DNA from 3 places in the Bacillus arachidis genome. Region 3 is predicted to be linked to each of the others. Evidence: predicted binding sites of a transcription regulator. Region 3 holds the regulator's gene; each other region holds the start of a gene.

The links. The regulator Rex, encoded in region 3, represses fermentation and respiration genes when NADH is low (regulators of the CRP and FNR family bind a similar motif). The targets are predictions, from matches to a motif close to TTGTGAAATATTTCACAA.
Region 1: QRY57_RS23940 (L-lactate dehydrogenase) is a predicted target of Rex. The motif match lies at 5,376-5,393, and genes of this name have one in related genera.
Region 2: QRY57_RS24920 (DUF1641 domain-containing protein) is a predicted target of Rex. The motif match lies at 7,499-7,516, and genes of this name have one in related genera.

Annotation. Positions count from the first base shown of each region.
Region 1 covers NZ_CP127376.1:4,329,653-4,340,567, forward strand. Annotated here, with positions in the region: gene QRY57_RS23925 (GlgC family sugar phosphate nucleotidyltransferase) at 1-908, opposite strand, end outside; gene QRY57_RS23930 (glucose-1-phosphate adenylyltransferase) at 927-2,057, opposite strand; gene glgB (1,4-alpha-glucan branching protein GlgB) at 2,005-3,942, opposite strand; gene QRY57_RS23940 (L-lactate dehydrogenase) at 4,320-5,264, opposite strand; gene QRY57_RS23945 (carboxymuconolactone decarboxylase family protein) at 5,610-6,053, opposite strand; gene QRY57_RS23950 (RNA polymerase sigma-70 factor) at 6,287-7,159, opposite strand; partial or broken gene QRY57_RS23955 (hypothetical protein) at 7,431-7,637, opposite strand; tRNA gene QRY57_RS23960 (tRNA-Glu) at 8,229-8,300, opposite strand; tRNA gene QRY57_RS23965 (tRNA-Ser) at 8,307-8,397, opposite strand; tRNA gene QRY57_RS23970 (tRNA-Asn) at 8,406-8,480, opposite strand; tRNA gene QRY57_RS23975 (tRNA-Ile) at 8,485-8,561, opposite strand; tRNA gene QRY57_RS23980 (tRNA-Gly) at 8,572-8,642, opposite strand; tRNA gene QRY57_RS23985 (tRNA-Lys) at 8,661-8,736, opposite strand; tRNA gene QRY57_RS23990 (tRNA-Thr) at 8,747-8,822, opposite strand; tRNA gene QRY57_RS23995 (tRNA-Phe) at 8,837-8,912, opposite strand; tRNA gene QRY57_RS24000 (tRNA-Asp) at 8,922-8,997, opposite strand; tRNA gene QRY57_RS24005 (tRNA-Met) at 9,001-9,077, opposite strand; tRNA gene QRY57_RS24010 (tRNA-Ser) at 9,105-9,197, opposite strand; tRNA gene QRY57_RS24015 (tRNA-Ile) at 9,215-9,291, opposite strand; tRNA gene QRY57_RS24020 (tRNA-Met) at 9,296-9,372, opposite strand; tRNA gene QRY57_RS24025 (tRNA-Ala) at 9,389-9,461, opposite strand; tRNA gene QRY57_RS24030 (tRNA-Pro) at 9,474-9,547, opposite strand; tRNA gene QRY57_RS24035 (tRNA-Arg) at 9,558-9,631, opposite strand; tRNA gene QRY57_RS24040 (tRNA-Leu) at 9,635-9,723, opposite strand; tRNA gene QRY57_RS24045 (tRNA-Gly) at 9,740-9,814, opposite strand; tRNA gene QRY57_RS24050 (tRNA-Leu) at 9,845-9,925, opposite strand; tRNA gene QRY57_RS24055 (tRNA-His) at 9,951-10,026, opposite strand; tRNA gene QRY57_RS24060 (tRNA-Thr) at 10,036-10,111, opposite strand; tRNA gene QRY57_RS24065 (tRNA-Val) at 10,115-10,190, opposite strand; rRNA gene rrf (5S ribosomal RNA) at 10,195-10,310, opposite strand; rRNA gene QRY57_RS24075 (23S ribosomal RNA) at 10,413-10,915, opposite strand, start outside.
Region 2 covers NZ_CP127376.1:4,489,389-4,500,303, reverse strand. Annotated here, with positions in the region: gene QRY57_RS24950 (SET domain-containing protein) at 103-498, shown strand; gene QRY57_RS24945 (sigma-70 family RNA polymerase sigma factor) at 616-1,176, shown strand; gene QRY57_RS24940 (DUF4179 domain-containing protein) at 1,146-2,540, shown strand; gene murB (UDP-N-acetylmuramate dehydrogenase) at 3,014-3,931, shown strand; T-box leader at 4,037-4,258, shown strand; gene tyrS (tyrosine--tRNA ligase) at 4,324-5,586, shown strand; gene QRY57_RS24925 (NAD(P)/FAD-dependent oxidoreductase) at 5,776-6,954, opposite strand; gene QRY57_RS24920 (DUF1641 domain-containing protein) at 6,999-7,439, opposite strand; gene QRY57_RS24915 (winged helix-turn-helix transcriptional regulator) at 7,873-8,223, opposite strand; gene QRY57_RS24910 (MFS transporter) at 8,592-9,755, shown strand; gene QRY57_RS24905 (aldo/keto reductase) at 9,772-10,611, shown strand; gene QRY57_RS24900 (biotin transporter BioY) at 10,755-10,915, shown strand, end outside.
Region 3 covers NZ_CP127376.1:251,971-262,885, reverse strand. Annotated here, with positions in the region: gene guaA (glutamine-hydrolyzing GMP synthase) at 1-198, opposite strand, end outside; purine riboswitch at 359-460, opposite strand; gene groL (chaperonin GroEL) at 630-2,264, opposite strand; gene groES (co-chaperone GroES) at 2,302-2,586, opposite strand; gene QRY57_RS03145 (CPBP family intramembrane glutamic endopeptidase) at 3,000-3,743, shown strand; gene QRY57_RS03140 (YdiK family protein) at 3,746-3,940, shown strand; gene QRY57_RS03135 (redox-sensing transcriptional repressor Rex) at 3,966-4,595, opposite strand; gene QRY57_RS03130 (ABC-F family ATP-binding cassette domain-containing protein) at 4,780-6,705, shown strand; gene tsaD (tRNA (adenosine(37)-N6)-threonylcarbamoyltransferase complex transferase subunit TsaD) at 6,985-8,001, opposite strand; gene rimI (ribosomal protein S18-alanine N-acetyltransferase) at 8,001-8,444, opposite strand; gene tsaB (tRNA (adenosine(37)-N6)-threonylcarbamoyltransferase complex dimerization subunit type 1 TsaB) at 8,456-9,148, opposite strand; gene tsaE (tRNA (adenosine(37)-N6)-threonylcarbamoyltransferase complex ATPase subunit type 1 TsaE) at 9,129-9,602, opposite strand; tRNA gene QRY57_RS03105 (tRNA-Asp) at 9,793-9,868, opposite strand; tRNA gene QRY57_RS03100 (tRNA-Met) at 9,872-9,948, opposite strand; rRNA gene rrf (5S ribosomal RNA) at 9,960-10,075, opposite strand; rRNA gene QRY57_RS03090 (23S ribosomal RNA) at 10,167-10,915, opposite strand, start outside.

The sequences.
Region 1 (10,915 bases), 840 kb from region 3:
AATATACAATTATCTCCAATTTGGCTCTTTTGCATAATAATGCTATTGCGAATCACTGAACCTTCTCCAACCTTTACAGATCGGAAGACAACGCTATTCTCAACCTTCCCTGCAATGACGCTGCCATTTGCGATCATTGTATTTTGTACATTTGCTCCCTTTATATAACGCGTTGGTGGCTCATCTTTTACTTTTGTAAAAATTGGTGCTTCTTTCGTAAATAACTGCTTCCAAATAGAAGGCTGCAAAATTTCTAAACTATGCTTATAATAGCTTTCAATCGAATCAATGACAGCTACGTATCCTGTATGTTCATATGTTCCAATGTACAATGATTTCCCCTGTTTTTCTCTAACAACATCAAATAAACTATAATGCTCCATATCTTTATATGTTTCAAATAAATCTAATAATAGCTGTTTCTTAAGCACATAGGTTTGCAGGGGAACTCCTTCATGGCACACTTCCGTAACATCTGCTTCCGTATGTATATGTCTCTCTAATACTGCTTGAAAATTTATCGCTGTAACAAGATGACTATTTGTAATGACAACATACTCTTGTTTGCTGCGCAGAAAATAGTCAATATGTCTTCTAAAATGAGCGAAAGAACCAAACTCATCTTGATCACATTGGCAATTCGGAGGAAATAAAAATAAGCCATCGCGTTTTCTATCTAAATCCCATTGCTTTCCTGATCCGAGGTGATCCATCAAGGAACGATTTTTATGACTTGTAAAAATCGCTACACTATGAATATGAGAATTAACCATATTCGAAAGCATAAAATCAATGAGACGATAACGTCCTCCAAATGGTAGTGCTGCCAGTGAACGATGCCCTGTTACTTTCTTTAAGGAAGGAAAACTCCCTGTTGCATTAATAATTCCTAACATCGATTCTCCCATTCATCTCATCCCCCTTTTCTATTTCCCCTCAGCTATTAGTACGACATCATCGATATTTTTTTCTGGACGAATAATTGTCCCATCTTCAATGACCATACCTGATCCAACAATTGCTCTTTCGACGATAACATTTTTACCAATGCATGCATCCGGCATAATGACCGAATCGATCACCATACTTCCCTCTCCAACCGTTACGCCTTGGAATAAAACTGAGTGTTTTACATCCCCTTCAATAACGCATCCTTCATTAATTAATGATTCTTCCACCTTCGCCCCTTCAGCAATATACTGTGGTGGTTCATTCGGATTAACTGAATAAATACGCCAACTATGATCATTTAAATGTAAAGACGATTCTTCACGAAGCAAGTCCATATTTGCTTCCCACAAGCTTTTTACAGTTCCAACATCTTTCCAATACCCTTCAAATGGGTAAGCCACGAGCTTTTTCTCTTCATCTAATAAAAGCGGGATGACATCTTTTCCAAAATCATTACTAGATTCTGGATTTCTTGCATCCATCTCTAAATATTCTTTTAACACGGTCCAATTAAAAATATAAATACCCATCGAGGCAAGATTACTTTTTGGAAACTGTGGTTTTTCCTCAAACTCAACAATTTCCATGTCTTCGTTCGTATTCATAATTCCAAATCGACTTGCTTCATCCCAAGGTACTTCAATAACAGAAATCGAAACGTCTGCTTCTTTTTCAATGTGGTAATCTAGCATTTTACTGTAATCCATTTTATAAATATGATCCCCTGATAAAATCAGAACATATTCCGGATCATACTGATGTAAGTAATTTAAATTTTGATAAATCGCACTTGCTGTTCCTGTATACCATTTCACGCCTGAAGATTCCGAGTACGGGGGCAATACAGTCACGCCGCCATTCACACGGTCTAAATCCCAAGCATTACCGATTCCAATATAGCTATGAAGCTCAAGCGGCTGATATTGGGTTAAAATCCCAACGGTTTCAATACCAGAATTTGCACAATTACTTAATGTGAAATCGATAATTCGGTACTTACCACCAAACGGAACAGCTGGCTTGGCTAAATTCTTTGTTAAAGCACTTAAACGACTACCCTTTCCTCCTGCTAGTAACATTGCTACGCACGTCTGCTTTTGTACCATTTTGTTTTTTGCTCCCCTTTCTCGTTTTCACTGGTCTTAAAATAGATACACCAAATGGTGGAATTGTTATTTCTACATGAGCAGACTGGTTATGATACGGCTCGCCTATTGCCTTCAGCCGTTTTTTATTCACCTGTCCTGAGCCGCCGTATATTACATCATCACTATTTAAAATTTCGTTATAATATTGGAATTCTGGTACGCCCACTTTATAATTTTCGTACACAATGTTTGTAAAATTGCATACAACAACAAGAACGTCTTCCTCTTTATCTCCTTTACGAATAAACGAAAATATACTTTGCTCATTGTTGTCAGCATCGATCCATTGAAAGCCTTCCTGTGAGTGATCAAGCTGCCAAAGTGGTTTTGATCGCTTATACAATGCTATGAGCTCTTTAAAGTAATCATGCATATAACAATGCATTTCAAAATCATGTAAATTCCAATCTAGATCCTCGAGATCTTTCCATTCATCAAATTGACCAAATTCTCCGCCCATAAAGAGCAATTTCTTCCCTGGATGTGCAAAGAAATACCCGTATAATAAGCGAAGCTGCGCAAACTTTTCCCAGTAGTCTCCCGGCATTTTATTTAACAATGATTTTTTCCCGTGAACGACTTCATCATGAGAGAGCGGTAATATAAAGTTTTCGGAGTAAGCATAGAGCAAAGAAAATGTCATTTTCTCATGAATATATTTCCGATATTCCGGTGCACACTCCATATATTTCAGCACATCATTCATCCAGCCCATATTCCACTTATAATTAAATCCTAATCCCCCTTCATAAGTTGGAGCGGTCACAAGTGGCCAAGCTGTCGAATCTTCTGCAGTCATCAGAAATTCTTCGTCTTCTGCAAATACTGCCTCGTTTAACTCTCGTAAAAAGGAAACCGCATACTCATTACTTTGCTGCCTTCCTTCTTTTTCCCAATACAGCATATTTGCAACTGCATCGACGCGAAAGCCGTCAATATGGTAATATTTCATCCAAAACAATGCATTTGAAATTAAAAAATTTCGCACTTCCTGTTTTCCTAAATCGAAATTCACTGTTCCCCAAATACGATTTTCCCTTACATCCAAATCTTTATATTCATAAGTTGGTGCCCCATCAAATAAATACAAACCGTGAGCATCCTTACAAAAATGACCTGGTACCCAATCTAAAATGACACCGATTCCATATTTATGACATTCATCGACAAAATACATGAAATCATGAGGCGTACCAAATCGACTTGTCACTGCATAATATCCGGTTCCCTGATATCCCCATGAACGGTCATATGGATGTTCGACAAGCGGCATAATTTCAATGTGTGTAAATTGATGTTCTGCTACATAAGGAATGAGCTCATCTGCCATTTCTCTATATGAATACAAAGAGCCATCTTCTTTCTTTTTCCATGAACCAAAATGCAACTCATAAATTGCCATTGCTTCCTTATAACTTACTTTTCGTTTCTTCTTTCGGAACCAATTTCTATCATTCCATTTATATCCCCTTATATCAAAAATAACAGATGCCGTGTTTGGTCTTACTTCTGCATATGTTGCATAAGGATCTGCTTTTAAAATTGTTTCGCCACCTTTGGTTTCAATCGCATACTTGTATGTCTCTTTTTCCTCCAAATGTGGTATAAACAATGACCAAATACCCTCTTCTGTCATTTTTCGCATCTTATGCCCGTCAATATTCCAATCATTAAAATCGCCAACTACACTCAAAGCTTTCGCATGAGGAGCCCATACTGTAAATCGTACGCCTTGTATTTCATCCTCTACTACAGGATGCGCGCCAAATATGTTATAGCTCTCATAACACTGTTTTGTGTGAAATTCATACACACTCTCTTCCATACAATTTGTTACACTCAATATGTTCACCTCACTAAGATGACAGAATTTTTATTACCTTGTAAACATTCGTTAAAATACTGAAATATCCTTGTGCATTTTTAAATAAATATACGTTTTTTCGCGGAAATTAAAGGGAACATTTTAATTTTCCGTTAAATATATCGAATTTTGACGAATATTCATTGAAAGCGGTTTATTTTAAAATAATTTTTAAAAAATAACAAAAAGCACTCTATGGGCAATAGAATGCTTTTTGTTATAAACGCCCCTTATCCAGTAAAGGAGGTATACTTTGGGGATATACAAGGGAACTGGAAAAGGAATTTGTATGAGGTTATATATAAAATTCAGAAGCAGGAAGCAGTTTCCCGCTTCTAAATCATTTATCAATTATCTTAAAGTACTGGTGCCATTGTTTCTTTTAATACTTTTACTGAGTGAGCGAACTTCGCTTTTTCTTCTTCATTTAACTCAAGTTCAACGATTTCACGTACACCTTCTCGGTTAATAACAGCTGGAACACCTACATAAGCGTCTTTCTCACCATATTGACCTTCAAGGTATGCAGATACAGTTAGTACACTGTTCTCGTTGTTTAAGATTGCCTTTGTTACACGAAGTAATGACATACCAATTCCATAGTAAGTTGCACCTTTACGTTCGATAATGTGGTAAGCAGCATCACGTACATTTACAAAGATTTTATCTAAATCATCTTGGTTATACTGTTCGTTGTTCGCTAAGATTGTTTCTAATTTTTGTACACCTATAGTTGCATGACTCCATACTGGAAGTTCAGTATCACCGTGTTCACCAATGATGTATGCATGAACGTTGCGTGGATCTACATCTAAGTAATCACCTAGCATATAACGGAAACGAGCAGAGTCAAGAGTTGTACCAGAACCGATTATGCGTTCTTTTGGTAATCCAGATTCTTTCCAAGTTACATAAGTTAAGATGTCAACTGGGTTAGTTGCGATTAAGAAAATACCATCAAATCCAGTATCCATAATACCGCGAACGATTTGCTTAAAGATTTTTGTATTTTTCTCAACTAAGTCTAGGCGAGTTTCACCTGGCTTTTGTGGTAATCCAGCAGTGATAACAACTAAATCTGCATCTTTACAATCTGCATAACTACCGCTCCAAACCTTTGTTGGTGATGGAGAGAATGGTACTGCATGGCTTAAGTCCATTGCTTCTCCTTCTGCTTTCGCTTCATTTACGTCAACAAGTACGAATTCTTCAGCTACACCTTGGTTAATCATTGAGTAAGCATAACTACAACCTACAGCACCTGTTCCTACTAATACTACGCGATTGATACCTTTTTTCATGGTAATTTCCCCTCTCTATTGTTCACATTTATCATGATTGTTTAAGTAATTAATTAAAATACTAATTTAATGTTGTTTAACTTCCTTACATTCATATTGTAGCATAAGTTATTGTGAATTAATTCACAAATTATGACCTATTTGTGAACTTTTTCACACACAGTAGAAAGTTATTATATCAGGCGTGGAATCAATCAAAATGAAAGCCTTTTCTTTAGATTGTGAAAAGGCTGCTTTACTGTGTTGCTATCGTTTTGTCTATTAAAAATTAAAATAACACCTAATAAAAAAGCTATCCTTTCAACAACATTTCCAGAAAGAATAGCTTTCTCTTGGATCAAAGTTTTATCTTTTTTCTGGCATTAAGCGAGTGGCAACTCCAATCCTGTTCCATGCATTAATAGCAACAATCTGCATAATAATTTCAGCAATTTGTTCTTCTTCAAAGAATTTCCTTACTTCTTCATATACCTCATCAGGAACATGCGTTTCCGCTACTAGTGTAATTGATTCTGTCAAAGCAAGCACAGCACGTTCTGCCTCTGTAAAGAACGGTGTCTCACGCCAAGCATTAAGAGCATAAATACGCTGCTCTGTTTCCCCTAGTTTTCGTGCATCTTTCGTATGGAGATCAATGCAATACGCACATCCGTTGATTTGAGAAGCCCGGATTTTAATTAGCTCTTTCAATGTCTCATCAATGCTTGTAGTCATCAAATATTTTTCTAATCCCGCCATTGCCTTATAACCTTCTGGATTTACCTTCCCCATTAAAAACCTTGTTTCCATTGTATAGTCCCTCCATAAAATAAAATTAATTTATACTTTGGCGTCAGGATATTGAATAATGTCTTTCATAAATCTTTTCATATCATGATTGTAGTTCATAACAGACCTTCTAAAAGAAAACACATATAGCATCCCTTTCATACCCTGTCACTTATAAGACAAATCAGCTTTTCAATTTGTGACAAAATAAAAAGAAATCTTAAAAAAATAAAGATTTCTTTTTCATTTTTATGCTATAGAACTGAAATATGCTTTAATTTATCGGGATTGACTACAATGTAGATTCTTCTAATTAATTCTCGGCTTTCATCCCACTCAAAACATATAGCTTTCTCTGCACATCCCTTATTCCTTGCTAAGATACCAATTTGACCATTTATGATAGTTGGAAGAAGTTCGACTTGAAAGAATCCCTTTGAAACAATTGCCTCCAAAAATGTCTGGATACGCTGTTTGCCCAAAATCGGAAATATGGCTGCACGCACTTTACCTCCTCCATTAGTGACAAGAGCTACGTCCTCTCTCAACAGATTAATAAACGCCTCAAAATTTCCTGTTTCTGAACCTTGGATAAAGGTATGTACCATTTTTTCTGTATGAATCGATTGCTGCGGATGTACTGGCACTTCATGCTGTATCTTCTCTTTGCAACGGCTGTAAATCTTTCGGCAATTTACTTCTGATTTATTTAAAAGCTCAGCTATTTCACGATAATCGTACCCAAGTGCCTTCCTTAAAACGAATATGGCTCTTTCAACAGGAGTTAAATTCTCTAACAATACAAGGAATGCATAGGATACTCTTTCGCTTTGGATTATAGTTTCCATAGGATTTAATTTCGCTGTATCTATTTCCGGCTCAGGAAGCCATTCTCCTGTATATATTTCTCTTTTTTTCCGTGCTGATTGTAGTATATTCAAACAATGGTTCGTCGTCATCTTAATTAAATACGCTTTCATATTTCTAACTGGCTCTTGGTTCACATGTTGACTTTTCATAAGTATATCCTGTGCAACATCCTCCGCATCACTAACAGAGCCAAGCATTCGATATGCGAAAGAGTATACTAAAGGTTGATAGGTTCGATACAAAGTTTCAAAATCCATATTATCACTCCATTCTATAGCGTGTCTCAATATAAAAATATATGATTTGTTATAATGAAAAGATTATCTTTCTGCTACGGAAGGCTTGTATAATTATCTCTTCCATTTTTTCATATTCCATCGCTCTCTCCTTTCTATTAGTCAGACGCTCAAAGCATAAAAAAGTATACTAAAAAACAGACGTATCAAAGTCTGTTTTTTTCCTGAATAACTATCCACTTAAATAAGAATGAAACAAAATATTTGAATTTCATGCAGGCTTGCTTTCTCTTTACGAGTCTTTGATACTCCCGTTATTTTGTTCCGAATGAAATATGTTATTTTCACTTGTAGCAACAATCTTTACCTTGTATGGCAGTTTGTTAATCCCAATATACATAACCGGATTCTTATCTTTTCCCTTACCCTTTTCAGGATTTAAATCAATAACGGACGTATCTTTTTCATCTTTCACTTCTTTTACCGTAATTTTATCATTTTAGTGCCTTTCACTACCACTGGTCATCTATTTCTAGAAGGATTGAACATTCTCTTTTTTAATGCTATTTTGTCTAAAAACAAGTGAAAAAGCATTATAACTTGTTTTTTAGCGTTCATATTTGTCTTATTCATTATGCCAAAACAAATTCACTTGCTTCGCTCTTCTTAATTCAGCGTGTAATGAAACAGAAATATTATATATAATTTAGGAAAGTGGAAAGAGGTGATATTATGGAGGATAACATGCGGGAAAGCAGAAAAATAGCTACGCCCATTCTTTGGACTATTTCTTTACTTGTCGCTACACTATTAGTTTTTGTAACCACACGATTATATCCAAATACCAATTTACAGATTAGCATTGTTTTATTCTCTATCATAGACATTGGATTTATAGTCGCTTTGATTTTGGGAATTAAGACAAAAAACGCTAGTATAATGATCTTCAGTGTTATATCTAATGGCATATTTTTTATACTACTATCCATTTTTATTTTTTTACTATTAGTTGCTAATGGTATTTCAGAACCGTAACAAAATCATTGATAAATAAAAAAAGAGATAGCAGATTATGCTATCTCTTTAAGTATGACCCGTACGGGATTCGAACCCGTGTTACCGCCGTGAAAGGGCGGTGTCTTAACCACTTGACCAACGGGCCAATTTCTGGCAGAGAAGAAGGGATTCGAACCCTCGCACCGCGTTAGCGATCTACTCCCTTAGCAGGGGAGCCCCTTGAGCCACTTGGGTACTTCTCTATATTATATGGCTCCGCAGGTAGGACTCGAACCTACGACCGATCGGTTAACAGCCGATAGCTCTACCACTGAGCTACTGCGGAATAATGGTGGGCCTAAATGGACTCGAACCATCGACCTCACGCTTATCAGGCGTGCGCTCTAACCAGCTGAGCTATAGGCCCCCAATAGAAAAGCGGGTGAAGAGAATCGAACTCTCGACCAGAGCTTGGAAGGCTCTTGTTTTACCACTAAACTACACCCGCATAAAATTATAAAATAAATGGTGAGCCATGAAGGACTCGAACCTTCGACCCTCTGATTAAAAGTCAGATGCTCTACCAACTGAGCTAATGGCTCATTTTGAAAGTGGTGCCGGCTAGAGGACTTGAACCCCCAACCTACTGATTACAAGTCAGTTGCTCTACCAATTGAGCTAAGCCGGCTTGTGATTTCAAAATGGTGGCTCGGGACGGAATCGAACCGCCGACACGAGGATTTTCAGTCCTCTGCTCTACCGACTGAGCTACCGAGCCAGAAATAAATGGCGGTCCCGACCGGGGTCGAACCGGCGATCTCCTGCGTGACAGGCAGGCATGTTAACCACTACACCACGGGACCATTTGGTTGCGGGGACAGGATTTGAACCTGCGACCTTCGGGTTATGAGCCCGACGAGCTACCAGACTGCTCCACCCCGCGACGATATCATATTCTTTTTTGAAAAAATGGAGGAGGTAGAGGGATTCGAACCCCCGCGCGACTCTCGCCGCCTGTCGGTTTTCAAGACCGATCCCTTCAGCCAGACTTGGGTATACCTCCAGAGTATTTACTTTAAATGGTGGACCTTGTAGGACTCGAACCTACGACCGGACGGTTATGAGCCGTCTGCTCTAACCAGCTGAGCTAAAGGTCCTTTATGGTAGCGGCGGAGGGGATCGAACCCCCGACCTCACGGGTATGAACCGTACGCTCTAGCCAGCTGAGCTACACCGCCATAATAAAGTTATAAGTGGAGCCTAGCGGGATCGAACCGCTGACCTCCTGCGTGCAAGGCAGGCGCTCTCCCAGCTGAGCTAAGGCCCCATGTTTAAAATATCGGGAAGACAGGATTTGAACCTGCGACCCCCTGGTCCCAAACCAGGTGCTCTACCAAGCTGAGCCACTTCCCGTTAATAAAAGCGCGCCCGAGAGGACTCGAACCCCTAACCTTTTGATCCGTAGTCAAACGCTCTATCCAATTGAGCTACGGGCGCATATGGTGCCGAGGGCGGGGGTCGAACCCGCACGGTGGTCACCCACCGCAGGATTTTAAGTCCTGTGCGTCTGCCTGTTCCGCCACCCCGGCATGTCATATTGAAAATTGGAGCGGAAGACGGGATTCGAACCCGCGACCCCAACCTTGGCAAGGTTGTATTCTACCACTGAACTACTTCCGCAAGACATGTTATGAGATATTTTATTAAAAGTGCGGGTGAAGGGAGTCGAACCCCCACGCCAAAGGCGCCAGATCCTAAGTCTGGTGCGTCTGCCAATTCCGCCACACCCGCATATTATATTTGCTTTTTAAAAAAATGGGGCGACTGATGGGAATCGAACCCACGAATGCCGGAGCCACAATCCGGTGCGTTAACCACTTCGCCACAACCGCCATAGTTACTGGTGCCGGCTAGAGGACTTGAACCCCCAACCTACTGATTACAAGTCAGTTGCTCTACCAATTGAGCTAAGCCGGCATATGGTGGAGGATGACGGGATCGAACCGCCGACCCCCTGCTTGTAAGGCAGGTGCTCTCCCAGCTGAGCTAATCCTCCATTTGCCTGGCAACGTCCTACTCTCACAGGGGCAAGGCCCCAACTACCATCGGCGCTAGAGAGCTTAACTTCCGTGTTCGGTATGGGAACGGGTGTGACCTCTCTGCCATCATTACCAGACTTTATTCATTTGAGACAATCATTATTATACTTGATTCATTTAAAATGTCAACAAGTTTTTTTATGTTCTCTCAAAACTAGATAACGTTTGCTTCATATTATATGGTTAAGTCCTCGATCTATTAGTATTCGTCAGCTCCACATGTCACCATGCTTCCACCTCGAACCTATCAACCTGATCATCTTTCAGGGATCTTACTAGCTTACGCTATGGGAAATCTCATCTTGAGGGGGGCTTCATGCTTAGATGCTTTCAGCACTTATCCCTTCCGCACATAGCTACCCAGCTATGCCCTTGGCAGAACAACTGGTACACCAGCGGTGCGTCCATCCCGGTCCTCTCGTACTAAGGACAGCTCCTCTCAAATTTCCTACGCCCACGACGGATAGGGACCGAACTGTCTCACGACGTTCTGAACCCAGCTCGCGTACCGCTTTAATGGGCGAACAGCCCAACCCTTGGGACCGACTACAGCCCCAGGATGCGATGAGCCGACATCGAGGTGCCAAACCTCCCCGTCGATGTGGACTCTTGGGGGAGATAAGCCTGTTATCCCCGGGGTAGCTTTTATCCGTTGAGCGATGGCCCTTCCATGCGGAACCAC
Region 2 (10,915 bases), 680 kb from region 3:
TTAGATAAAAAGGAAAAATTAAACCAATTGATTTTCTTCTCATTATCTGCCAAGCTTAAGAAGATAAAATACTTCAGAGAAAGAAATGTATAGGTGACGAATATGATTGAAATCAAGACTTCCACATTGAGCGATGGAGAATTTAATAGAGGAGTATTTGCAACACGTGATATAAAAAAAGGTGAACTTCTACATGAAGCACCAGTTATCTCTTATCCGAATGAGGAACATCAATTTATAGAGAAAACGCTACTTGCTGACTACGCATTTGAGTATGGGATAAATCATTCGGCAATCCTTTTAGGATACGGTATGCTGTTTAATCACGCGTATAAGCCGAATGCAACGTATGAAATTAACTTTGATAATCATACATTTGATTTCTATGCTTATAAGGATATAAAAGCAGGAGAAGAAATTTTGATCAACTATAATGGTGACGTTGATGATGATGAGTTATTATGGTTTGATAGGGAAAAAGAAGAAAACGATAAGTAATCAAGTGTAAAAAGAGCACATTCCGTTGAATGTGCTCTTTTGTATGGAACAAAAATATAATTTTTTTGAAACCAAACTGTATTTTTATCTATCTAATAAGTGAAAGGAGGGGATACAATGGATGAAATAAAATTAGTCAAAAAGGCAAGGAAAGGTGACGATGCAGCTTTCGAACAGCTCATTCATCTATATCAAGATCAGTTGTACCGCACTGCGTATCTGTATGTACAGAATAAAGAAGATGCACTGGACGTTGTGCAAGAAACGGTGTATAAAGCGTACTTATCCATAGAACAATTAAAGAAACCAAACTATTTTTTGACATGGTTGACACGTATTCTTATACATCATGCCTATCAGTTATTAGGTGAAAGGAAAAAAGTGAAGAAGCTAGAGGATGGAAGAGAAACAGATACATATGGCGGGATGCCAAACAAACTACATCAAATTGAACAAAATATTGATTTGCAGGAAGCGATTCAAAGGTTAGATGAAAATTATCAAACAGTAATCATTTTATATTATTATTATGATTTTTCGATTAATAAAATTGCTTGGCAAATGAATATACCGGAGGGAACGGTAAAGACGTATTTGCACCGGGCGAGAAAGTCTCTAAAGAAATTATTAGGGGGGAGTGATGAGAATTGGATAAGCAGTGGTTTAATGACGAAGTAAATAAAATTGATGTTCCGAAACAAGAATTGAATCTGGCTATACAAAAAGGGATTGTTAGGGCAAAGGCAGAAAAACCGGTTAAAAAGATATATAAGAGAAGAAAAATTGCTTTGTTAACTGCAGCTTCAATCTGTATAGGGATACTAGGCTCAGGATTTGTATTTCCGCAAATGACTCGTGTATTAGCGGAAGTTCCGATTATTGGGAAAATCTATTCGCATTTTCATGATTCAATTGGTCAAAATCTGTCAGCAAGTAAGCTTGTAACCGAATTAAACCAGCAAGCGGTAAGCAATGGAATTAGCGTAACGATGAACAGTGTATATTATGATGGTGGTAGAGTTGGTATTACATTTAAAGTGGATAATCCAGAAGAAGTATTTATAAAGAACAATTCTGGTAGGGGTTTTTACTATGATTTTAAACTAGTTGATGGAAGCGAGAGATGGGGGCGTGCAGCTTCATTTGATGGGAAAATAACAAAAGACGGTTGGTTCGGGAATATTCATATTGATTATCCAGAAAAAGAGCTCCCTCAAAATACAACATTACCAATTACTATTACGTCTATCGGAGACACAAAAGGGATTTGGAAATTTGATATTCCAGTACAACAATTGGAGAATAAAATGATTCATCCTCAGCAATCCGTAAGTAGTGAAGATAAAGAACATACATTGAACTTTGAAAAGATTACAGTTGGAAAAGGGTCAATTGCAATCGACTATAAAGCAATTTATCCGCTTATAGGGGAGAATGATTTAGCGAGAATTGGAAAGGTAACTGATGATAAAGGAAATGAAATTGATTTTAAAAGGTCAGGTACTGAATTTGGAAGAGAAAAGGTTGGAAATCAGGTTGAATCTGATGAAAGGTCTATTTTTGGAAAAGTTCCAGAGAACGCAGAATTTATTACGCTACATCCAAATGTGAGGTTATCTGAAAAGCCATCTATTCAGTCTTTAAATCAAAAGACACCATTTGAAATACAAAGTACTCGTAGTGATTTAAAGATTGTCGTCAATAAAATTCAGCATAAAAAACAGCGATTAATCGTGCAATATACACTTCAAAATGCCGATACAAAACATAAGTCTATGGATGAATTGATCAATTGTGGGGAAGTTATGAATTTAATGGATTCTTCATATGTAGATAAGGAATTTGCACCAATTGGTCATGTGATAAAGGGAAGCGATGTGAAGGTATTGAATAAGGAAAAATTACAATTCCAAGCAACATTTCAGCTAGATGGGGAATATGGTGTGAAGAATTTTAGTTTAAAGAATTATGTATTAGAAGTAGAGATGTCACCATATCATTCTGAAAAATCATTACCGCCAGTCAAAATTCAATTAAAATAATCGAAAAAAGGATGCCCTTAACATATAAAGCGGCATCTTTTATATTACAATAGCCTTACAGTTTTATAATGCCTATTCTTGATGTGACAAAATATCGACATTTTTATCAGTTTGAAAAGTTCCTTCTTTAATCATATTTTTTCACATTGACATGCGATATAATAGAGTTTTGTAAAGGAAGAGATTAGATTTCAAGTTTCTTTGTCTTAAACTTGGTTATACCGGAAAATTTTTGAAGCTAAAGTTTTCTTCTCGATTTTTTGATAAGATAGAGACGGAAGCTATCTTACTAAACTATTTAGGTAATCTATGTGGTGGCCGATTATCTACTTATTTTCAGCATGGCATTACATGTAGTGTAGTAAATGAACTTGTAAGCGGAATGAAAGAGAATAAGGAAAATAGTTTTAAGAACGCTGGAACTATCGAGAGGATAGGCCATTAATTATTAATAGAAATAGAGGAATCATAGAATGAATATGCAGGAAGTATATAAATATTTACGTACAGTATTACCAGAAGAACATGTAAAACAGGATGAAATGTTAAAGAATCATACGCATATAAAAGTAGGGGGAAAAGCAGATATATTTGTACAGCCTACTACCTATACTGAAATTCAACAAGTTGTACAGTATGCAAATGAACATAACATTCCAATTACGTTTTTAGGAAACGGCTCTAATGTGATTATAAAAGACGGTGGTATTCGCGGGATTACAGTAAGTTTAATTCATATTACAGATGTGACTGTGACAGGAACAAAGATTGTAGCACAATGTGGTGCGGCGATTATTGATGTATCACGAATTGCGTTAGATCACTGTTTAACAGGACTTGAATTTGCTTGTGGTATACCTGGTTCAGTTGGAGGAGCGTTATACATGAATGCCGGTGCATACGGCGGTGAGATTGCGTATGTGTTAACGGAAGCTATTGTAATGACAGGTGATGGAGAGTTACGTACTTTAACGAAAGACGACTTTGATTTTGGATATCGTAAAAGTACATTTGCTAACAATCATTACATTATACTTGAAGCGAAATTTGAACTTACAGAAGGTGTACGTGAAGAGATTAAAGAAAAGATGGATGATTTAACGTTTAAACGTGAATCAAAACAGCCTTTAGAGTATCCTTCATGTGGTAGTGTATTTAAGCGCCCGCCAAATAACTTTGCTGGTAAGCTTATTCAAGAATCAGGACTGCAAGGAAAGCGAATTGGCGGCGTAGAAGTTTCAATAAAACATGCTGGGTTTATGGTAAACGTTGATAATGGAACCGCGCAAGATTATATCGATTTAATTCATTTTGTACAAAAAACAGTTGAAGAAAAATTCGGTGTGAAGTTAGAGAGAGAAGTAAGGATTATTGGAGAAGATATACAATAATCTTTGAAATAAAGGCGCATAAAAATGCGAATTATTTCAAAATAACTTTTGGTTATTATTGACAATGGATTATAAATTCAATATAATGGCTAATAATTTAACATATGAAATACGTTGAAAGAGCCCAGTAGCAGTTTGTCACTGTTATCGAGAGAGCTAGGGGTTGCTGGAACCTAGCACAAACAAACTTGTGAATTACACTCTGGAGTATCTTAGGTAATGCTAAGCGGAGTAGCAATCGATATTATTGCTAAGAGTGGTATGAATAGTAATATTGGCGCTATTCGTGCAATCTGGGTGGTAACACGGTTCATAATCGTCCCTATGTCTAGTGTAGACATAGGGGCTTTTTGTTTTTTATAGGAAATTTAAATTAAAGGGGATGGAAAGACATGAACATTATTGATGAATTAGAATGGCGCGATGCTGTTAATCAACAAACAGATGCTGAAGGGTTACGCAAACTAGTAGAAGAGAAAAAGATTTCCTTATACTGCGGTGTCGATCCAACTGGTGACAGTATGCATATTGGACACTTAATTCCGTTTATGATGATGAAACGGTTTCAATTAGCTGGACATCACCCAGTTGTTTTAATTGGAGGGGCAACAGGGACAATCGGTGATCCAAGTGGACGTCAAACAGAACGTCAGTTACAAACATTGGAACAAGTACAACATAATGTGGATGCATTAACAGCGCAAATGAAAAAGCTATTTGACTTCGGTGGCAATAGTGAAGTGAAAATGGTAAACAACTATGAATGGACACATCAAATCAATATTATCGAGTTCTTACGAGATTACGGTAAAAACTTTAGTATAAATAGTATGTTAGCGAAAGATATAGTGGCAAGTCGTCTAGATACAGGGATTTCATTTACGGAATTCACATATCAAATTTTACAAGCGATGGATTTCTATCACTTATACAAAGAAGAAGGTGTTCAATTACAGATTGGTGGTAGTGACCAGTGGGGGAACATTACGAGTGGTTTAGATTTAATTCGTAAATTAGAAGGGCATGAGGCAAAGGTATTTGGATTAACAATTCCGTTATTACTAAAATCAGATGGTACGAAGTTTGGTAAATCAGCAGGCGGAGCAGTATGGTTAGATCCTGCAAAAACAACGCCGTTTGAATTCTACCAGTTCTGGGTGAATACAGATGATCGTGATGTCATTAAGTACTTGAAATACTTTACGTTCTTAACGAAAGAGAAAATTGATGAATTAGCAGTTAAAGTTCAAACGGGGCCTCATAAACGCGAGGCGCAAAAAGTATTGGCTGAAGAAATGACAAAATTTGTTCATGGTGAGCACGCACTTTCGCAAGCATTAAAAATTACAGCAGCGTTATTTAGTGGGGATATTAAATCATTAACTGCTGATGAAATTGAACAAGGTTTTAAAGATATGCCAACTTTCCATACTTCAAAAGAAACAAAAAATATTGTCGAGTGGTTAGTTGATTTAGGAATTGAACCTTCTAGACGTCAAGCGCGCGAAGATATTAATAATGGAGCAATCTTGATGAATGGAGATAAAGTAACGGATGTGAATATAGATGTTACGGCAGAAAATTCATTCGATGGAAGATTTATCATTATCCGTAAAGGTAAAAAGAATTACAGCTTGGTGAAATTAGGAGCATAGAATTTGGAGATAGGGTGGAAGTGAGGAGAGATCCTTGCTTCTACTTTTTTGTATACACAATTTCGTCACAAAAAAATCAGTATATTAAGACTATTAAAAAAGGTTTATCTAGCCTTTTTGCCGAATAAAAATAATATAGATAATTACGGACAAAAAAAGCCCGAATCATGATTCGGGCTAGTAAAAGGATTAGTAAGCTAAGCTGAATAATCCTTTAATGTGTGATAAGTAACGAACGTTACTTGCTTCTTTCATTAATGATGCTGGTAGGCCTTTAAGTGGAGTATTGCTTGCTCCGATTGTAGCAACAGCATCTTTGCGTCCTAGACTTGCAAGTGTTCCAGAGTTTACTGGTGCGAACTCCTCGAATGCCTTGCCTTCTAGTGCTGCGTATAAGTTGTATCCAATTAACTCACCCATTTGCCAAGCGATTTGTGCAGTTGGTGGGTATGGGCGACCTTCTGGACCGAAGACAACAGCGCTGTCTCCAGCAACGAATACGTCTTTGTGAGAAGTAGATTGTAGGTATGCATCAACAGTTGCACGGCCACGGTTTACTTCAAGACCTGATTCGCCGATCAATGGGTTACCTTGTACGCCGCCTGTCCAAACGAATGTGTTAGCAACAAGTTTTTGACCGTCTTTTAAGTCGATTTCATTGCCAGCAACGTTTGTTACAGGAAGACCTGTTAAGAATGTAACGCCGCGTGCTTCTAAGCTAGTAGTTGCACGTTCGATTAAGTGGTCTGGTAGTACTGGAAGGATTTTTGGACCTGCTTCAACAAGAAGAAGTTTAACTTCTTTTGGATTTACGCCGTGGCTTTTTGCAAGTTTAGGCATAATGTCAGCAAGCTCACCAACTAGCTCAACGCCAGTTAATCCGCCACCACCGATTACGATTGTAGCATCAGCTTCGTTTTTCGTTTTAGCGTATTCACGAATACGGTCTTCAACGTGTTTGTAGATTTTGTTTGCATCAGCAGCAGATTTTAATACCATGCTGTTTTCTTCTAGTCCTGGAATACCGAAGTAAGCAGTTTTACTTCCTAAAGCAACTACAAGTGCATCGTAAGATAAAGTAGTGCCGCCAGCTAGTTTGATTTCTTTGCTATCAACTGAGAATGACTCAACTGTTGCGATTTTAAGATCGATATCTTTACCTTTGAAAAGCTTTGTAAGTGGCATTGCAATTGCTTGCTCAGACACGTTACCAGCTGCAAGGCGGTGTAGTTCAGTGATGATTTGGTGTGTTGGGTATTGGTTAATCACTGTAACTTGTGCTTCTGATTTGCTGTAATATTTACGTACGTTTAAAGCGGCAAGAAGGCCGCCATAACCAGCGCCTAAGATGACAATTTGTTTTGACATAGTATGATATCCCCCGTCTTTACTAATTGTTGTTATAAGTTAAATTATTTATTGTTACGTTCTGCACTAATTTGAAGATAAGCATTTACAAAGCGGAACATTTTTTGTGCTTGTGGGTCTTTTAGTAATTTTAATAGACCGAATAGGCCGATAACTTCGTTGCTTTCGTCAGCACGATCTTTCGCTTCGATTGCAGTTGCAGCCATGCTTTTCACTGTATCTTTTACAGGTTCTACAAGCTCTTGGATTGCACCGACAGTGTCGCTTTTTAATACTTCATCAGTAGCAACAGTTTGAGCAAAGTCATAAGACTTAGTTAAAATGTTAACAAGCTCAGTTAATTTTGGAAGCTGTTCCACTAGTGTTGTTAATGATTCTTGTACCTCAGGTTTTAACAACTGATCAAGTACATCAAGTTGTCCTTGGCTAGCAGAAATTTGTACAGTTTCTTGTTCTGGCTTTGTTTGAGTCATAGTTTCTGGCATCTCCAATTCTCCTTTACGATAGCAATACTCTTATTTTTGATAAGTAAGATAGTAAACGTTTGCGAAACTTTATACAAAGTTTCACAAAACACAATAAAATGCCTTTAAATTTATGACAGCAAGTAAGCTGAAAACATAAATCCAAAACCATAATGTCTTACCTATTATTTATGAACTGTCCGATACATGGCTTGTCCGCATAATGGAAAGTTCCCTTATCGGAAAGTGTATATAATATATATCTTATATTATATACTATATACACCCAGGTTAACATAAAAATGATTCCTAATTATTTGACTTTGAATCCGTAACCTAGTATTTGCAAGGGAAAAAAGCATATATTTTATTTTACTATTACTTAAAATGTACTTAAATATAGAGAAAAAAAGGAAAAAATGAGCAAATAAATACTCATTTTTTCCTTTTTTGATTAGGATTGGTCTACTTGCGAGATAAGCATGGATGAATTCCCATTCTTTTCGAGATGGCATTCTCCCCATGTGCAAAGAGAATCCAAAATCGCTTCTAAGGACCAACCATATTCAGTAAGTGAGTACTCTACTTTTGGTGGAACTTGATTATATACCTTCCTTTGGATAACCCCATCTTCTTCTAATTCACGCAATTGCTGCGTGAGCATCTTTTGTGTAATGCCAGGCATTAAGCGTTTTAATTCACTTGTTCGTTTTGTCCCTTTTGTTAAGTGGCAAAGAATAACGACCTTCCATTTTCCGCCGATTACTTCTAAGGTTGCTTCTACAGGAATGTTATATTTCTTCATATATTACAACCCCCTTTAATGAGTTTTTATAGTCATATGTTACTTTTTAGTGCCTATCGTACTTGAAAGTACGTACTATTTTTTATGCTGAACATGTTTCATAATAGCATACGTAAGAGGCAAATGAGTAGTACGTTACTAAAAGGTACCTATGTTACTTTTAGGTGCCTATCGTACTTTCAAGTGCGTTCTTTCAAAAAAGAATGAAACCATTCATAATAGCAGTTATGAGCAGTAAAACTGTGTTTATTAGAAGATAAAAGGGCCTTTTTATCATACTATTATGATTGGATTTCTCGTATTAAGGAGGAATTCGATTGAGTTCATATACAGTGTCTTCTTCAGATGTTCAAACGAATAGAAGAAGTATGTTTGCATTATTAGCACTAGCAATTAGTGCATTTGGCATTGGTACAACTGAATTTATTAGTGTTGGTTTATTACCGTCTATTTCAAATGATTTACATGTTTCAGTTACAACAGCTGGTTTAACGGTTTCTTTATATGCATTAGGAGTAGCGTTTGGCGCTCCTGTACTAACATCGTTAACAGCTAGTATGTCACGTAAAACGTTATTAATGTGGATTATGATTGTCTTCATTATTGGTAATGGTATTGCAGGAGTGGCAACAAGTTTTAGTATTCTGCTTATTGCGAGAGTTATATCTGCATTCGCGCATGGTGTATTTATGTCGATAGGTTCAACGATTGCGGCAGCTCTTGTACCAGAAGATAAACGTGCTAGTGCGATTGCTATTATGTTCACAGGTTTAACAGTCGCAACCATCACAGGTGTACCGATTGGAACATTTATTGGTCAACAGTTTGGCTGGAGAGCATCGTTCATGGTGATTGTAGTAATTGGAATCGTTGCTTTAATCGCCAACAGTATGCTAATTCCGTCTAATTTAAAAAAAGGTACGTCTGTATCATTTCGTGATCAATTCAAACTGATTACGAATGGAAGACTATTACTTGTTTTCATCATTACTGCATTAGGATACGGTGGAACATTCGTAACATTTACGTATTTATCACCGCTATTACAAGAGGTAACAGGATTTAAAGCAAGTACAGTTACTATCATTTTACTAGTGTATGGAATCGCAATTGCGATAGGGAATATGATTGGCGGGAAATTATCGAACCATAATCCAATTCGAGCGCTATTTTACATGTTCTTTATTCAAGCGATTATATTATTTGTTTTAACATTTACAGCACCATTTAAGGTAGCTGGGTTAATCACAATTATTTTTATGGGACTATTCGCATTTATGAATGTTCCGGGGCTACAAGTATATGTAGTTATATTGGCTGAGCGCTTTGTTCCAAGTGCTGTTGATGTTGCATCAGCAATTAATATTGCAGCGTTTAATGCCGGAATTGCGCTTGGTGCTTATTTAGGTGGTATTGTAACGAACTCGTTAGGGTTAATTCATACAGCCTGGGTAGGTGGCATTATGGTAGTAGGTGCTGTTATTTTAACAGCGTGGAGTATGACATTAGAAAAAAGAGATCAAGTGAAATAAAGGAGAGAAAAATATAATGAAAAATTTACAAAGTAAAACAGTATTGCATAATGGTGTAGAAATGCCTTGGTTCGGTTTAGGGGTATTTAAAGTAGAAGAGGGACCAGAACTTGTTAATGCAGTGAAAACAGCGATTAAACAAGGATATCGTAGCATTGATACCGCGGCAATTTATGCGAATGAAAAGGCTGTGGGAGAAGGAATCCGTGAAGGTATGAAAGAAGCAGGCATTTCTAGAGAAGACTTATTTATTACTTCAAAAGTATGGAACGCAGATCAAGGGTATGAAGAAACGTTAGCTGCATATGAAGAAAGTCTAAAAAAACTCGAGCTTGAGTATTTAGATTTATATCTTGTTCATTGGCCTGTAGAAAAGAAATATAAAGAAACATGGAAAGCATTAGAAACGTTATATAAAGAAGGACGAGTACGTGCAATTGGCGTAAGTAACTTCCAAATCCATCATTTGAAAGATGTAATGGAAGGGGCCGAAATTAAACCGATGATTAACCAAGTAGAACTTCATCCGCGTTTAACACAAAAAGAATTGCGGGACTTCTGCCGTGAACAAGGCATTCAGATGGAGGCTTGGTCACCTCTTATGCAAGGACAGTTACTAGATAATCCTACATTACAAGAAATTGCAGATAAATATGGAAAAACAACAGCGCAAATTATTCTGCGCTGGGATTTACAAAATGAAATTGTAACCATTCCGAAATCAACAAAAGAGCACCGTATTATCCAAAATGCGGACATATTTAATTTTGAATTAGCAACAGAAGATATGGAGAAAATTGCTGCGTTAAATCAAAATCATCGCGTTGGTCCAGATCCGGATAATTTTGATTTCTAAAATGAACAAGAGAGAAGGGCACAAAAGAATTTGTGTCCTTCTTTTTAATTGGTGAAAACTAAATATTCAAACAAAAATATTTACTCCGTATATTGAATAGGATATCTTAAATTTATAATATGAATTTTTCTGGGGAGGCACATATGAATAATCATCGTACAAATCATTTTCGCATGCTAATTGTGACTGCACTATTTGCTGCTATTATTGGTATTTTGGCTCAAGTTACCATCCCACTGCCGCTTGTTCCGATAACAGGACAGACGCTAGCGATTGGTCTTACTGCTACAATTTTAGGTTCACG
Region 3 (10,915 bases):
TGCATTTTCACCATATACACTGTTCGGTCCACCAGAGAAAATAATCCCTTTTGGATTCATTGCTTTAATTTCTTCTGCAGTAATTGTATGTGGATGAAGTTCACTGTATACACCGAACTCACGAATTCGACGTGCAATTAACTGATTGTACTGACTCCCAAAATCTAAAACGATAATCGTATCGTGCTGTTTTTTCAAAATAATCACCCCAACGTTAGTTCTGTATATAAATATTTTCACCAATTTGGCAAAAAGCATTACCAATATAATAAAAAAAGCCAGTCCTCCGCCCTCAGTCTCATAACAAAGAAAAGGCAGAGGTCTGGCTTTATAAAGATAGTCTTCCGCTCTTTATAAATATAAGACACACTGCCTTCATAGTCAGGTTGTTTACGGTAACCCGGTAGAGACTCTCAAACCATATCATTGAGGATATATGAAGGATTCGTTTTATATTATCTTCCTAGATTCTAACAATGAAGTATCAATACGGTCAAGAGAGAAAGCGACAAAATTCTACAGAAATTATTTTCTCATTGCGATAGAGTTTTTATTACTATCATTTTTCTTCTGTGTACAACAAAAAATCCACCTCTAAATAGAGATGGATTTTCTGCCAGCGGATGAAATTACATCATGCCGCCCATACCGCCCATGCCCATGCCGCCCATGTCAGGCATTGCTGGTGCATTTGGTTCTGGCTTGTCAGCAACTACTGCTTCAGTTGTTAAGAACATTGCTGCAACAGATGCTGCGTTTTGAAGTGCAGAACGAGTTACTTTTGCTGGGTCTACGATACCAGACTCAAGCATGTTTACCCATTCGCCAGTTGCTGCGTTGAAACCAACGCCTACTTTTTCGCCTTTTAAACGTTCTACAACAACAGATCCTTCTAGACCAGCGTTGATTGCGATTTGACGAACTGGCTCTTCTAATGCACGGAGTACAATGTTGATACCTGTTGCTTCGTCACCTTCAGCTGAAATAGCAGCTACTTTCGTGTATACGTTCATAAGTGAAGTACCACCACCTGCAACAATACCTTCTTCTACTGCTGCACGAGTTGAGTTAAGTGCATCTTCAATGCGAAGTTTACGCTCTTTTAACTCAGTTTCAGTTGCTGCACCTACTTTAATTACTGCTACGCCACCTGCAAGTTTAGCAAGGCGCTCTTGTAATTTTTCACGATCGAATTCAGAAGTAGTTTCTTCTAATTGTGCACGGATTTGACCGATGCGAGCTTCGATTTGTTCAGTGTTACCTATACCTTCAACTACAGTTGTATTTTCTTTCGTTACAACCACTTTGCCAGCGCGTCCTAAAGATGCAACTGTAGCAGATTTTAAGTCGCGTCCTAACTCTTCAGTGATTACTTCACCACCAGTTAAAATCGCAATATCTTCTAGCATTGCTTTACGACGGTCACCAAATCCAGGAGCTTTAACAGCTACTACATTGAATGTACCACGTAGTTTGTTCACTACTAATGTAGCTAATGCTTCGCCTTCTACATCTTCAGCAATGATAAGAAGTGGTTTACCTTGTTGTACCACTTGCTCTAATACTGGTAAGATTTCTTGAATGTTAGAAATCTTTTTGTCAGTGATTAAGATGTATGGGTTATCAAGTACTGCTTCCATTTTGTCAGAATCAGTAATCATGTAAGGAGATGCATATCCACGATCAAATTGCATACCTTCTACTACATCTAATTCTGTTGTGAATCCTTTAGATTCTTCTAATGTAATAACGCCGTCGTTACCAACGCGTTCCATTGCTTCAGCAATTAATTTACCTACTTCTTCGTCAGCAGCAGAAATAGCAGCTACTTGCGCGATAGAAGATTTACCTTCGATTGGTTTAGAAATCATTTTTAATTCTTCTACTGCTGCAACAACAGCTTTTTCGATACCTTTACGAAGACCCATTGGGTTTGCACCAGCTGTTACGTTTTTTAAACCTTCACGAATCATAGCTTGTGCTAATACAGTTGCAGTTGTTGTTCCGTCACCAGCTACATCGTTTGTTTTGCTAGCAACTTCTGCTACTAATTTTGCACCCATGTTTTCGAATGCATCTTCTAATTCGATTTCTTTTGCGATTGTTACACCATCATTTGTAATAAGTGGTGAACCAAACTTTTTCTCAAGTACTACGTTACGACCTTTTGGTCCAAGCGTTACTTTTACTGCGTTTGCAAGAGTGTCGACACCGCGAAGCATCGAACGACGTGCTTCTTCACTAAATTTAATATCTTTTGCCATAATATTTGACCCCCTTGGATTTTTAAAATGTATATAATTAACCGATAACTGCTAAAATGTCACTTTCACGTAAAATCAAGTAGTCTGTACCTTCATATTTCACTTCAGTACCTGCATATTTCGAGAAGATGATAAGATCACCTGCTGCTACCTCTAAAGCAACACGCTCACCATTTTCAAGCACTCGACCAGTACCTACTGCAATAACTTTACCCTCTTGTGGTTTTTCTTTTGCAGTGTCTGGTAATACAATACCACTTGCTGTTTTTTCTTCTGCTTGAACAAGCTCAATTACAACGCGATCACCTAATGGCTTTAGCATGAACAATTACCTCCTCATTTGTCTATGTAAATTTTCTTTATTAGCACTCAAGTTCCCCGAGTGCTAACACACTTATAATAATAAATAATCTAATTTTCTTTTGCAAGTAAAAAAATCATAATTTTTTCGCAAATTGTGATATAAACTTTTTCTATGCAACAATAACAGAAATAATTCTAAAAAAGCCTTTTGTATATGAATCAGCTTTTCCACTTACCGTATGTTACAATATGAAAGATGCCATAAGTTATTTTCTCTATAGGTACAGCTTTTTCCTGTCTCCTATTTCACTTTCGATGAAAGATTTACAAAAAAATAATAATAGAGACCGTTATTATGTATCCATGGCTGGATACTTACATGTTATCCTGCCTTATCTCATAAACTAGAGTTAGAAAGGATGGTTAACCAATTTGAAAAAACAATATTGGTGGATTATAGTTACATATATTCTGATGCAATTATCAGGTATCATCGGATTACCGCTTCTTGCAAAAACCGGATTTTATAATAATAGCGGTTTAACACGAGATGAAAAAATACAAATCATGACTGGTCATTGGGCAATTATTAGCTTTTTCATTGCGCTATGTGTTGTCCTTTGGCTATTACGAACAGATATTCGCGAAAGCCGTTTCGACACAACACGTTCCAGTGTTCCTGCCACAATTGGTTGGATTTTTATTGGTTTCTTTTTAGCTTTCTTTTCTCAAACAATTGCAGGCACAATCGAAATGCGTTTATTAGGCATTAAACCTGGTTCTGAAAACACAGCTCGCTTAATGGAAATTGCAAGAACTACTCCTTGGTTCCTTATTGTTATATCGATAATGGGGCCCATTTTAGAGGAAATTGTCTTTAGAAAAATTTTATTTGGTACATTGTATAAGAGATTCAACTTCTTTATCGCTGCTATTATTAGCTCACTTGTATTCGCAGCAATTCACTTTGATTTTACACATCTATTGGTATACACTGCTATGGGGCTTGTATTCGCCTTTTTATATGTAAAAACAAAACGCATTATCGTTCCTATTATGGCACATGTTGCAATGAATACGATGGTTGCATTAGCTCAAGTTATGATAAGTAACGAACAAATACAGGAAATGATTAAAGAAGCAGAAAAAATGCAAGGATTTATCGGAGGATTTTAAATATGAGAAATTCACCATTGTTCATGGCAGCACTGTATTTCCTTCTTGGGTGCGTCTTTACACGTTTCGCAATTACGAACGTTACAGATACAATCTGGAACTTTGGGACACTGCTGTTTGCTGCTATGGCAACAATTGACTTTAATTTGGCGCTTCGACTTATCTTAGTCAAATTTACAAAGAAAAAGCCACAATAAAACGCAGAGGGAATCCCTCTGCGTTTTATTGTGGATAATTTTTCAAAAAATAAACTAGTGTTTGTAATTCTACAGCTAAATCAATATGATGAATTCTTATATTTTCTGAAACATTTAATCGTGCTGGTGTAAAATTTAAAATTCCGTGTATATTTGTTTCGGCCAATCGATCTGCTACAGCTTGTGCAACGGTAGCGGGTACTGTTAATATTGCCACTTGTATATCACTTGTTAGATGCTCTTCTAATTCATCTAAATGATATACAGGAATTCCTCCGATTTCTTTTCCAACTTTCTCTTCATTGACATCAAAAGCCATTTCAATCTTTGTATTATTATTTTTCGTGAAATTGTAATGTAAGAAAGCGGTCCCTAAATTACCTACTCCAATAAGTGCTACACGTGTTATATCATCTTGATCGAGCGTTTCACGGAAAAATGATAGTAAATAATTCACATTATATCCGTATCCCTTTTTTCCTAACGCTCCAAAATATGAAAAGTCTCTTCGAATCGTTGCTGAGTCTACTTTGACAGCTTCACTCAATTCCGCTGATGAAACACGTTGCTTACCAGAAAGAGATAAGTTTTGGATAAATCGATAGTATAGAGGCAATCGTTTGGCAGTGGCCTGTGGAATCTTTTGCTGATCCATGTAACCTCTCCTCTCTTCCTATCTTTGTTCATATGATTGAAACAAATACAGAAGTTTAGCACTTATGACTTTCCTTGTATAATAGAGAGAAGACTTCTCTCTTTATTTTAAACTATACACTATTTTTAGTATGATTGAGAAATATAAACATGGCAAAGTTAAGAAATTATTTGAGGTGAAAACATTGATTTTATTACAAGTGAATGGGCTTTCAAAATTATACGGTGCTGAAACAATTCTTGCAAACATTAAATTGGAGGTTCAAACAAGAGATCGTATTGCACTCGTTGGTCGAAATGGTGCTGGAAAATCTACATTGTTAAAAATAATCGCTGGAGAGTTATCTCATGATGGCGGTGAAATGATAAAACCAAAAGATGTTTCAATTGGTTATTTGGCTCAAAATACCGGTCTTGAAACTTCCTTAACAATTTGGGATGAAATGCTCACTGTCTTTACACATCTACAGCAAATGGAGACAAAACTTCGAAGGTTAGAACAGGAAATGGGTAAAGAAGAGAACTTTTCAAATGCTACTTCGTACGAAAGATTACTCGCTGATTATGATCAATTGCAGTTAGACTACAAAGATCAGGGCGGTTATCAATATGAAGCTGATATTCGCTCCATTTTGAGTGGACTCGGTTTTCCAGTTGAAACACATCAAACAACGATTTCTACGTTAAGTGGTGGCCAAAAAACAAGACTTGCTCTTGGGAAACTACTATTAACCAAACCAGATTTACTCATCTTGGACGAACCGACAAACCATTTAGATATCGATACATTAACATGGCTTGAACAATATTTACAAGGCTACCCTGGAGCTATTTTAATCGTTTCTCATGATCGCTACTTTTTAGACAAGCTTGTCACACAAGTATATGAAATTTCTAATAAGGAAAGCAGACGATATGTTGGTAACTACAGTAAATATTTAGACTTAAAAGCCGCACTATATGAACAGGAAATGAAGCGTTACGAAAAACAACAAGAGGAAATTGCTAAGCTAGAAGACTTTGTCCAAAAAAACATTGCTCGTGCATCTACAACAAAACGTGCACAAAGTCGTCAGAAACAATTAGATCGAATGGAATTACTAACCAGGCCATTAAGTGACTCTAAGTCTGCATCCTTCCACTTTGATATCGAAAAGCAAAGCGGAAACGACGTATTACAAGTAAAAGATGTTTCAATTGGATATGACGAAGAACCGATTATTGGGCATGTAAATATGCGTTTGACCCGAGGGGATAGTGTCGCACTAGTCGGTCCAAACGGTATCGGAAAATCTACATTATTAAAATCGATTGTGAATAAATTGAAGGCGTTAAGCGGTGAAATTTCTTTCGGTTCAAATGTATCTATTGGATATTATGATCAAGAACAGGCAAACTTAACATCATCTAAGCGTGTTTTAAACGAACTATGGGACGATTATCCGTTAGAACCAGAAAAAGAAATTCGCACTATACTCGGTAACTTTTTATTCACAGGGGACGATGTATTAAAACCTGTATCTTCCTTAAGTGGTGGCCAAAAAGCTCGATTAGCTCTAGCAAAATTGATGATGCAAAAATCTAATTTACTGATTCTCGATGAGCCAACAAATCATCTTGATTTAAATAGTAAAGAGATTTTAGAAAATGCCTTGATTGATTATCCAGGAACTCTTTTATTCGTTTCTCATGATCGTTATTTTATTAACCGTGTCACAACTACAGTTGTTGAGTTATCAACAGATGGTGCACAAGAATATTTAGGTGACTATGACTACTATATTGAAAAGAAAAATGAAATGATTGAGCGTGCGGAATTCGAACAACAAGAAGAGGATACACCAATCCAAAAGAATATTGCTCAAGAAAAATTAAATTATCTTGAAGAAAAAGAACGTAAGAAGTTGGAGCGCCAACGTATACGGAAAATTGAAGACATTGAACAAAACATCGCAAAGTTAGAAGAGGAAATTGCAACATTAGAAGAAGAACTTTGTCTACCCGAAGTATATGCTGACTACGAACGAGCTAGTGAAATTACAACAACAAAGCAGACAAAACAAGAACAATTAGAAAAATTTATGGCGGAATGGGAAGAATTACACGTATAAGCCCTATATATTCATATGATGAAAACAAGGTAGTTGAAAATTATTCAACTACCTTGTTTATTTTCAATACAAAGAGTTATCGTCGAAGGTCTGACCTTAATAATATTATCCACAACTTTATACACATATCCACCATTATTATATAAATATAAAAATAACTTTTCCACATTATACACAGACCACAAAAAAGTTATGCACATTTTATACTCACAACAAAGCCCACATTATCAACAGATAATATGGGCTTTATCCACAATTTGTGGTTAATTATGTGTATAACTATGCTTCAATATCTAATCCTGGATTTGCATTTAAAGCCAATGATGTACGTTTTCCTTGCTTATATGCAATTGTACCTGCTGCTGCAATCATCGCTGCATTATCTGTGCACAAGGATAGTGGTGGAATAATTAGCTCAATATCCTCTTTCTTAGCAAACTCTTCCTCTAGAGAAGCACGAAGTCCTTTATTTGCTGCAACCCCTCCAGCAAGAAGCACTTGTTTTACACCATATGCCTCTGCTGCCCGTACCGCTTTCGTTACTAGTACATCTATTACACTCGCTTGGAAGCTAGCTGCTAAATCCTCTGGCGCGATTTCTTCTCCACGCTGTTTTGCGTTATGCACAGTGTTGATAACTGCTGATTTCAATCCACTAAAGCTAAAATCATACGAATCCGGCTCTAGCCATGCACGTGGTAAATCAATCGTTGGCCGTCCTTCATGCGCAAGACGATCAATATGAGGACCACCTGGATACGGCATAGATAATGTACGTGCAACCTTATCATATGCTTCTCCTGCCGCATCATCTCTTGTTTCGCCAATTACTTCAAACGAACCATGTTCTTTCATATAAACAAGCTCTGTATGTCCCCCAGAAACAACAAGTGATAACAAAGGGAATTGTAGTTCTTTTACTAAGCGATTCGCATAAATATGCCCAGCAATATGGTGAACACCCACAAGAGGAATATTATGAGCAAAGGCAATTGCCTTTGCTGCATTTACGCCAATTAAAAGTGCTCCTACTAAACCCGGCCCTTCTGTCACAGCAATTGCATCAATATTATCAAATGTAACGTTCGCTTCTTTTAAAGCTTCTTCTAATACAACTGTAATTTGTTCTACATGATGACGAGATGCGATTTCCGGTACAACTCCTCCAAAACGCTTATGGCTTTCGATTTGTGAAGCGACAACATTTGCCATTATTTCTGTTCCATTTTTAACAACTGCTACAGCTGTTTCATCACAGCTCGTTTCAATACCAAGTATAATCGTATTTTTTTCCATTATATATTCACCCACATTACAAGACCATCTTCATAATTGTCTGTATAGTATCGTTTACGAATCCCACCATTTTGAAATCCATACTTTCGGTATAACTGTTTCGCTACTTCATTTGAAACCCTTACTTCAAGTGTCATCGTTTTTGCTCCCATTTCTCTTGCCTGATCCATTACTTCCTTTAGCAAAGCATCTCCAAGTTTTTGGCCACGATATTCTGGCAAAATGGCTATGTTCGTAATATGTGATTCATCAATAATAATCCACAATCCACAGTATCCAATTACCATATCATCTTTTTCTAGCACGACATAATGTGCATATTCATTCATCGTCAGTTCACGATAAAATGCATCAGCAGTCCATGGAGTTGCAAATGACGCTTCTTCAATTACTACAATTTGAGCAATATCATCAGTCGTCATCTTTCTAAATGTAATATCCATTTTAATAACCCCTATTTTTTTTGACTTTCTAGCCATTTTGTTTCTGCCTCTGCTAAACGGAGGTAGCTCGGGACAAATGTATGCACACTTTGCTCCTTTTTTTGTAATCCTAAAAATGCTAATTCACTTGGCCTTGGGTTATTCTTTGTACAAGAAGCAAATACAGCTTGGTCTCCTAAATATTCTACAATCGTTTCTTTATGTTGCTCTACATCATTACCGATAAATAAAACAGGTTGTCCTTTATCTTTTAGCATCTGTAACCAATCAACAATAAGAACAATTCGATCCTCTTCTATAGAAGATAACTGCTCTTCTTTATATGTATACAAGCCTGTATAAATTTGTCCGCGGCGCCCATCAAACAATGGACAAATAACACCTTCGAAATTTGACCCATTTGCAGCCACTACTTCTAAACTAGACACGCCGACAATCGGTATTTGCAATGACCAAGCTAATGTCTTTGCAACAGTCACACCAATTCGAACTCCTGTATAAGATCCAGGACCAGCCGCTACAACAATTTTATCTAACTCTTTCGGTTTTACACTACATTCCTTCAGAAGTTGTTCTACAGCTGGCATTAGGCGTACAGAATGATTTTTTGTTAAATTCGTAATGATTTCTCCGACAACAATATTTCCATCAATAAGAGAAACCCCCATTACATAATTTGAAGTATCAATTGCTAGTACTTTCATCTTGTAATAGCTCCTCACATAATCTAATATAACGTTCACCACTTGGCTCTAACACAATTTCCCTTGTATCATCACCTGTATGGAACAAGCTTATTTTTAATTTCTCATTTGGCAGAAAAGATTCAATTAAATGAGCCCATTCTACTACTGTTATGCCTTCACCATAAAAATACTCATCAAATCCTAAATCCTCTTCACTTTCCGCTAAACGATACACGTCCATATGATATAGCGGTAATCTGCCTTTATACTCTTTAATAATGTTGAATGTGGGGCTATTTACAACTCGTTTCACACCAAGGCCTTTTGCAAGACCTTTCGTAAACGTTGTCTTTCCAGCACCTAAATCTCCTTCTAAGATAAGCACATCTTGTTCCTTAACAAGGTGTCCTAACCTTTCTGATAAATGTTGAGTCTCTTCAGAAGAAGTTGTCTTTATTTCATATCTATTCAAAGGTTTCACCTACCTTACTCGCAATATTCCCTGTCTTTTATTATACAGATTTTTTCACTTTGTTTCATTTTGAACATATAAAAAAGACCTTAGGAGTTGTCCTAAGGAAAGATTGACTGTCTTTATAAGTTTTCTTAAAAATAAATAAAAAAATACGAAACAACTTGTTTCGTTCTTTTCTTTGTATAAATGGCGGTCCCGACCGGGGTCGAACCGGCGATCTCCTGCGTGACAGGCAGGCATGTTAACCACTACACCACGGGACCATTTGGTTGCGGGGACAGGATTTGAACCTGCGACCTTCGGGTTATGAGCCCGACGAGCTACCGGACTGCTCCACCCCGCGACGATTATAAAGCCTGGCAACGTCCTACTCTCACAGGGACAAGGTCCCAACTACCATCGGCGCTAGAGAGCTTAACTTCCGTGTTCGGTATGGGAACGGGTGTGACCTCTCTGCCATCATTACCAGACTTTTATTATTATACACATTCTTTTCAGAATGTCAAAAGGAATTTTAAATATATATTCCTTCAAAACTAGATAACATTTGCTTCATATTATATGGTTAAGTCCTCGATCTATTAGTATTCGTCAGCTCCACATGTCACCATGCTTCCACCTCGAACCTATCAACCTGATCATCTTTCAGGGATCTTACTAGCTTACGCTATGGGAAATCTCATCTTGAGGGGGGCTTCATGCTTAGATGCTTTCAGCACTTATCCCTTCCGCACATAGCTACCCAGCTATGCCCTTGGCAGAACAACTGGTACACCAGCGGTGCGTCCATCCCGGTCCTCTCGTACTAAGGACAGCTCCTCTCAAATTTCCTACGCCCACGACGGATAGGGACCGAACTGTCTCACGACGTTCTGAACCCAGCTCGCGTACCGCTTTAATGGGCGAACAGCCCAACCCTTGGGACCGACTACAGCCCCAGGATGCGATGAGCCGACATCGAGGTGCCAAACCTCCCCGTCGATGTGGACTCTTGGGGGAGATAAGCCTGTTATCCCCGGGGTAGCTTTTATCCGTTGAGCGATGGCCCTTCCATGCGGAACCACCGGATCACTAAGCCCGACTTTCGTCCCTGCTCGACTTGTAGGTCTCGCAGTCAAGCTCCCTTATGCCTTTGCACTCTACGAATGATTTCCAACCATTCTGAGGGAACCTTTGGGCGCCTCCGTTACACTTTAGGAGGCGACCGCCCCAGTCAAACTGCCCACCTGACACTGTCTCCCGGGTCGATAAGACCCGTAGGTTAGAATTTCAATACAGCCAGGGCGGTATCCCACCAGCGCCTCCACCGA